Regions from separate parts of the Clostridium sp. FP1 genome, predicted to be linked through region 1. Evidence: a T-box and tRNA genes for the amino acid it is inferred to sense, from the RefSeq annotation. Region 1 holds a T-box; the other holds one or more tRNA genes.
The links. A T-box is a leader RNA that pairs with one kind of tRNA and senses whether it is charged. The one in region 1 lies ahead of thrS (threonine--tRNA ligase), so its partner is inferred to be a tRNA-Thr.
Positions count from the first base shown of each region.

Region 2: it has a tRNA-Thr gene. The T-box ahead of thrS (threonine--tRNA ligase) is inferred to sense a tRNA for this amino acid. The anticodon was not compared.

Region 1 is NZ_JAAMNJ020000001.1:5,109,980-5,113,399, reverse strand. Features, by position in the region: gene thrS (threonine--tRNA ligase) at 1-1,801, opposite strand, end outside; T-box leader at 1,860-2,088, opposite strand; T-box leader at 2,127-2,356, opposite strand; gene G9F70_RS24405 (NAD(P)/FAD-dependent oxidoreductase) at 2,669-3,420, opposite strand, start outside.
Region 2 is NZ_JAAMNJ020000001.1:370,591-374,010, forward strand. Features, by position in the region: gene G9F70_RS01755 (rod shape-determining protein) at 1-15, shown strand, start outside; gene yyaC (spore protease YyaC) at 122-676, opposite strand; gene G9F70_RS01765 (hypothetical protein) at 829-1,512, shown strand; tRNA gene G9F70_RS01770 (tRNA-Thr) at 1,721-1,795, shown strand; tRNA gene G9F70_RS01775 (tRNA-Tyr) at 1,801-1,885, shown strand; tRNA gene G9F70_RS01780 (tRNA-Val) at 1,912-1,987, shown strand; tRNA gene G9F70_RS01785 (tRNA-Thr) at 2,016-2,090, shown strand; tRNA gene G9F70_RS01790 (tRNA-Tyr) at 2,096-2,180, shown strand; SAM riboswitch class I at 2,289-2,390, shown strand; gene metK (methionine adenosyltransferase) at 2,478-3,420, shown strand, end outside.

The sequences.
Region 1 (3,420 bases):
CTTGTTGCTCTTTTTCTCCTATAACTAAAATATAGGGAACTCTCTCGTTTCTTGCTTCGCGAATTTTATAACCAATTTTTTCTACCCTACCATCAAATTCTACTCTGATATTATTTTCATTAAGGCTGGTTGCCACATCTTTTGCATAATCAGCAAATTTTTCTGAAATAGGTAATACTTTTACCTGTACAGGTGCAATCCAAGTTGGAAACTTACCTGCAAAATGCTCTATTAATACTCCAATAAATCTCTCTAAACTTCCAAAGATTACTCTGTGTATTACTATGGGTCTATGCTTCTCACCATCACTGCCAATATAATTCAAATCGAATCTTTGAGGAAGTTGAAAGTCTAATTGTATAGTTCCACACTGCCAACTTCTACCTATACTATCTTCTAAGTGAAAATCGATTTTTGGACCATAAAACGCTCCATCACCCTCATTTATCTTATATTGTATATTCATCTCATCTAATGCTGCAGCAAGTGAGCTTTCTGCTATTTGCCACTCCTCATCGCTCCCCATAGAATTTTCTGGCCTTGTTGAAAGTTCAACATTATATTTAAATCCAAACCTTGAGTAAACTTCATCTATAAGTCTGATAACGCCTTTTATTTCTTCTTTTATTTGTTGTGGAAGCATAAATATATGAGCATCATCCTGAGTGAAGGCTCTTGCTCTCATAAGTCCTTGTATAGCACCAGACAACTCATGCCTGTGCACTTTGCCAAGCTCTCCTACCCTTATAGGTAAATCCCTATATGAATGAGGTTCTGACTTATAAACAAGCATGCCTCCAGGGCAGTTCATTGGCTTAATTGCGAAATCTTCTTCATCAATATTAACTGTGTACATATTTTCTTTATAGTGTTGCCAATGTCCCGAAGTTTCCCAAAGTTTTCTGTTTAAGATTAATGGAGTTTCAATTTCTACGTATCCAAATTTTTTATGAAGACCTCTCCAATACTCAATTAAATTATTCTTTAAAACAACACCATTTGGTAGGAAAAATGGAAATCCTGGTCCTTCCTCCATAAATGTAAATAATTTAAGTTCCCTTCCTAGCTTTTTATGATCTCTTTTTTTTGCTTCTTCAAGCATATTAATATAAGCTTCTAATTCACTTTTTTTAGTAAATACTGTTCCATATATTCTTTGGAGCATCTTATTATTATCATCACCTCGAAAGTAAGCGCCTGCAACAGATAAAAGCTTAAATGCTTTAATATATGAAGTGGCTGGAACATGTGGACCTGCACAAAGATCAACAAATTCCCCTTGTCTATAGAAGGATATAATCTCTCCCTCTGGTAGATTTTCAATTAATTCAGTTTTATAGGGTTCTTCTTTTTCCAGCATAAGCTTTGTAGCTTCCTCCCTTGAGAGTACAAATCTTTCAAGATTTAAACTTTCTTTAACTATCTTCTCCATTTCCTTCTCTATTTTTTCTAGAATTTCTGGAGTAAGTGTTTCTTCTAAGTCAAAATCATAGTAAAACCCATTGTCAATTGCGGGACCAATAGCAAGCTTAACATTTGGATATAACCTTTTTACTGCTTGAGAAAGCACATGAGCTGCAGTATGTCTTAATGCTAATCTTCCTTCGATATCCTCAAATGTTAAGATTTCTAGGTCGCAATCACAATTTATTTCAGTCATAAGTTCTGCAGCTTTACCATTGATTTTTGCAATCAAAGCCTTTTTAGCTAGTGCTGGACTAATTTTCATAGCAACATCATAAACCTTTTTACCTTGTTCAATTTGAATAACATTTCCATCCTTTAACATAATATTTAACATAAATATTTCCTCCTCATAATATAAATAAATTAATAAAAACAAAAAAACTCGCCCCTAAAAAAGGGACGAGTATACTCGCGATTCCACCCAAATTATAGCAATCCACAAAAATGTGCAACACTATCACTCGATACCTTTAACGCCGGTTTGCGGAGATACTTACTAAGATTCAGTATTCAACTCAGAGGTGGTTTTCAATAATACTTGCCTTAGAAACCTTTCAGCCCATGGATTTCTATCTCTGTTAGAACAGTAGATTATTTACTCGTCCTCTTCAATGCTTTATGATATGAAATTAATAAAAACAAAAAAAACTCGTCCCTAAAAAAGGGACGAGTATACTCGCTATTCCACCCAAATTACAGCAATGCACAAAAAATGTGTAACACTATCACTCGATACCTTTAACGCTGGTTTGCGGAGATACTTACTAAAATTCAGTACTCAACTCAGAGGTGGTTTTCAATAATACTTGCCTTAGAAACCTTTCAGCCCATGGATTTCTATCTCTGTTAGAACAGTAAATTATTTACTTTTCCTCTTCATAGTCTTTACTTTGTTGAAATTATATACCTATTGCATTTTAATGTCAATACATGTTTTAAGTAGCTTTTCTTATATTATGCTATAACGAAAAGTATATATTGCTGGAATGCTTTCACTTCGCTAAGTAATTCTAAAACTTATTTTATTTATAGATGCTAAAAATCACAAACTCGCTATCGCTCAAACATGTGATTTTCTTTACGCATCTATAAATAAAATAAATTAAGAATTACTAAGGCTTGTTCAGAAGCATTCTGCGCAACATAAACTTTTGTTAGCATAATATAAGAAAAAATTATTAGTCATCAATAGAATAATTCACTACTTGGAGGCACTTCTTCCTGCAATGGCACCAGAACTCCATGCCCATTGAAGATTGAAACCGCCACAGTTACCATCTACATCTAATACTTCACCCGCAAGGAATAGATTGGTAGCAATATTGGATTCTAGAGTTTCGGAGTTAACTTCTTTTGTGTTAATTCCCCCGGCGGTTACCTGAGCATTGGAGAAAGAATTAGTGCCTGAAACTTCAAATTCCCATTGTTTTAAAAGTGTATAAATAGCACTTTTTTCTTTGAAATCAAGATCGCAACAAGGCTTATGAATATCTTCTATTTTTGCCTCTTTTAAAATTATCGGGATGACTTTCTTGTTAATTACTCCAATAAAAGAATCGTGCACGCCTCGACTTTCAAATACTGACCAATGGTTTCCTAAAAATTCCTTTAAATTTTCAGAAGAAATAGTTGGTAACATATCAATTTTTAAAGAAACTTTGTTATTTTTAGATAAACTATAAGACACAGTTCTGCTAAGCTGAAGGATTGGAGGTCCTGAAATACCATAGTCAGTGAAAAGTATCTCTCCAAATTCCTTTTGGACACATTCGCCATTTATAAATATTTCTGCATAACCGTCGAATTTAACTCCAGATAATGCCTTTAATCTATTGTAGTTTAATTTAAGCTGCACAAGGGCCGGCATTGGCGGTATTATACTGTGCCCTAATTGTTTAGCTAGTATGTATCCAGAACCGTCAGAACCTGTCTTAGGGGCAGATTTACCGCCAG
Region 2 (3,420 bases), 4.7 Mb from region 1:
TATTTAGCAGACTAAAAAGTGTAAACAAGCTATATGAATAAGCAATACAATTAAACTAATAATTGTATTGCTTATTTTTTTGGTATATAATGCACTTTTAATTTAAAACTCTGGGTAATTATTAAATTGGATTTGAATTTTTATCTTCATTATTAAGTGAATATAAATAATATGAATGCAAAAGTGAACGGCTCAAAACAGAAGCAATTTCCATTACTAAACTAAGTCTTATGTTTCTATTAGTGAATAATTCACTATCATCACTTGAATCTACTATACCTATTAATGAAACATTACCTACTTTAGGAAGTGTTTTCCCTACACCTTTACCAGGATGAATTGGATAATTTCTAGCTTGGATTTCACCGATATTCGATATGTCTCCTAAACATGCATCTACACCTATTATAGTGCAATTTGGGTGCAGTGCATTTATTTTAGATAATTTACTATCGATGTTTAAGGCGTGGATTGGGTTATCTATAGTGCCATATACAGGTAGTGGGAAGGAGCTATCTTTTAAAAATGTACCCACGAGTGGGCCGAGACAATCACCTATACATCTATCAGTACCTATGCAAACAACTAAAGTGTTTTGGTCAATATAGTCTTTTAGAAAGTTAGAAATTGTATAGTATGCTAAAGGGTCTTTATAATGGGTTTTAGCTTTACTCAAGAAATATACCTCCTTGTATTGCGCTGTGAATAAATTATTTTCCTACCAATAATTTATATGAAAAAATTTTGTGTATTATTATGAAAAAAGAATAAAAAAGCGATAAATTGGAAAATAATCTATATATATTAATTATTTGAGGTGGTATTAACATGAAGAAAAAAAATTTATTCTTTGTTATTATATTTTCTACTGTTGTAAGCGTATTTAATATGGTGTATTACAGTAGCGTTGTAATTAAGGCAAAGTATTATGAAGAAAACAACCTAAGAAAACAGGTAGTAGCTGAATGTAAAAAGGTTTATATCTGCCCCAAAAATATAAACAATAACCAGGGTAAAGTGGTGAAAGAAGCTGAGGAAGAATATTCTAATGTAAAAAAAAAATTAGGAAAAGAGGATTTGGCTAAGAAGGAATTAAGCGATGAAGAAAAAGGTAGTGATAATTTGAGTATAAATTCACTAAGTCAAGATATCGAAAAAAAATCGGATGAAAATATGCTCAATGACGTATATTCACTTGGGAAAGAGGATAGTCTAGAAGAATTAAATTATAATATTAAGAAGCAGGCACAATCAGTATTTAAAGTGTCAACAGGCAAAATACAAGAAAATTTAACAACTTCTGATAAGATAAAATTACTATATGTAAGCCTTCAGCTAGGCAAAGAGAATTATAAAAAAATGGAAGAATATTTATATGCAGTGGATGCCGAGGAAGGAGTTCTTAAAGCCCTTAAGTTATTAAAAGACGATTTATCAAAAAAAGAATATGGAAAAGTGAGAAAAATAGCTGGAAAGTTTATAGATATGGATGCGGCAGAAAGACTAAAATAAATTATATTGTAGTAATTGGTATAAGAAAGAGTTATCTTTTTTTATTGCGAATAATAAGTTGTATTAATGCTTAAAATAGAGTAAATATGCGAATGTTATAGCAATGTAGAGAAGGAATCGCTATTTCGAAGAAAATGAGCTTGAAATTAAATGATTATAGTTATATAATAATTCTTGTCGACAGGGTAAAGATACAAAAACAAAATATGCTGGCATGGCTCAACGGTAGAGCAGCTGACTTGTAATCAGCAGGTTGTAGGTTCAATTCCTATTGCCAGCTCCAAAAGTGGAGGAGTTCCCGAGTGGCCAAAGGGGGCAGACTGTAAATCTGTTACGTAATGTTTCGATGGTTCGAATCCGTCCTCCTCCACCATTTTCATTAGCTTTATAATAAATTATGGGAGCATAGCTCAGCTGGGAGAGCATCTGCCTTACAAGCAGAGGGTCACAGGTTCGAACCCTGTTGTTCCCACCATAATAATCTTTTTAAAAATAAAATGTATGCTGGCATGGCTCAACGGTAGAGCAGCTGACTTGTAATCAGCAGGTTGTAGGTTCAATTCCTATTGCCAGCTCCATATATGGAGGAGTTCCCGAGTGGCCAAAGGGGGCAGACTGTAAATCTGTTACGTAATGTTTCGATGGTTCGAATCCGTCCTCCTCCACCAAAAGACATCTGTAGATGTCTTTTTTTATTTATTTAATTTTAAAGTAAATAGGAATTGTTGACACTGAAAAGCTTATATGGTATTATAATTAAAACTTAATATTGATAACTCTTATCAAGAGAGGTGGAGGGAAAAAGGCCCTATGAAACCCGGCAACCGGTCAATGTACCATGGTGCCAATTCCTGTAGATTTATTCTGCGAGATAAGAAGGATGGTTAAAACACCTCTTCTTATAATTAGAAGGGGTTTTATTTTTTTAAAAACAAAATTTTTCCGTATTAGAAAGGAGAATTATAATGAAAAGACTATTTACATCAGAATCAGTTACAGAAGGACATCCAGATAAAATTTGTGACCAAATCTCAGATGCTATACTTGATGCTATTTTAGAGCAAGATCCTTATGCTAGAGTTGCTTGTGAAACCGCAGTTACTACAGGGATGGTTTTAGTTATGGGGGAGATAACAACTAGTTGTTATGTAGATGTTCCTAAGGTTGTTAGAAATACTATTGAAGGTATAGGATATACTAGAGCAAAATATGGATTTGATGCTAGTACTTGTGCGGTTCTAACATCTATTGGAGAACAGTCAGCAGATATAGCTTTGGGAGTTAACGAAGGATTAGAGTCTAAGAAAGGCACTCAGGATAAGATAGACTCCACAGGCGCTGGAGATCAAGGTATGATGTTTGGATTTGCAACTAATGAAACGCCGGAATACATGCCACTTCCAATTGCTATGGCTCATAGACTGGCAAGAAGATTAAGTGAAGTAAGAAAGAATGGTAAGCTTAACTATCTAAGACCAGACGGAAAGACTCAAGTTACTGTAGAGTATGAAGATAATAAGCCAGTAAGAATAGATACTATTGTTATTTCAACTCAACATGGAGAAGAGGCAACTCATGATCAAATTGAAAGTGATTTAATAGAACAAGTAATAAAGCCTATAGTTCCAAGTGAATTATTAGACGAAAACACTAAGTATTATATAAATCCTACAGGTAGATTTGTAATTGGAGGACCGCAAGGAGACTCTGGTTTAACAGGAAGAAAAATAATAGTAGATACTTATGGCGGATACGCAAGACATGGCGGCGGCGCATTCTCTGGTAAAGACCCAACAAAGGTTGATAGATCTGCTGCATATGCTGCAAGATGGGTTGCTAAAAACTTAGTAGCAGCAGGAGTTTCAGATAAATTAGAGATTCAGTTAGCTTATGCTATAGGTGTAGCTA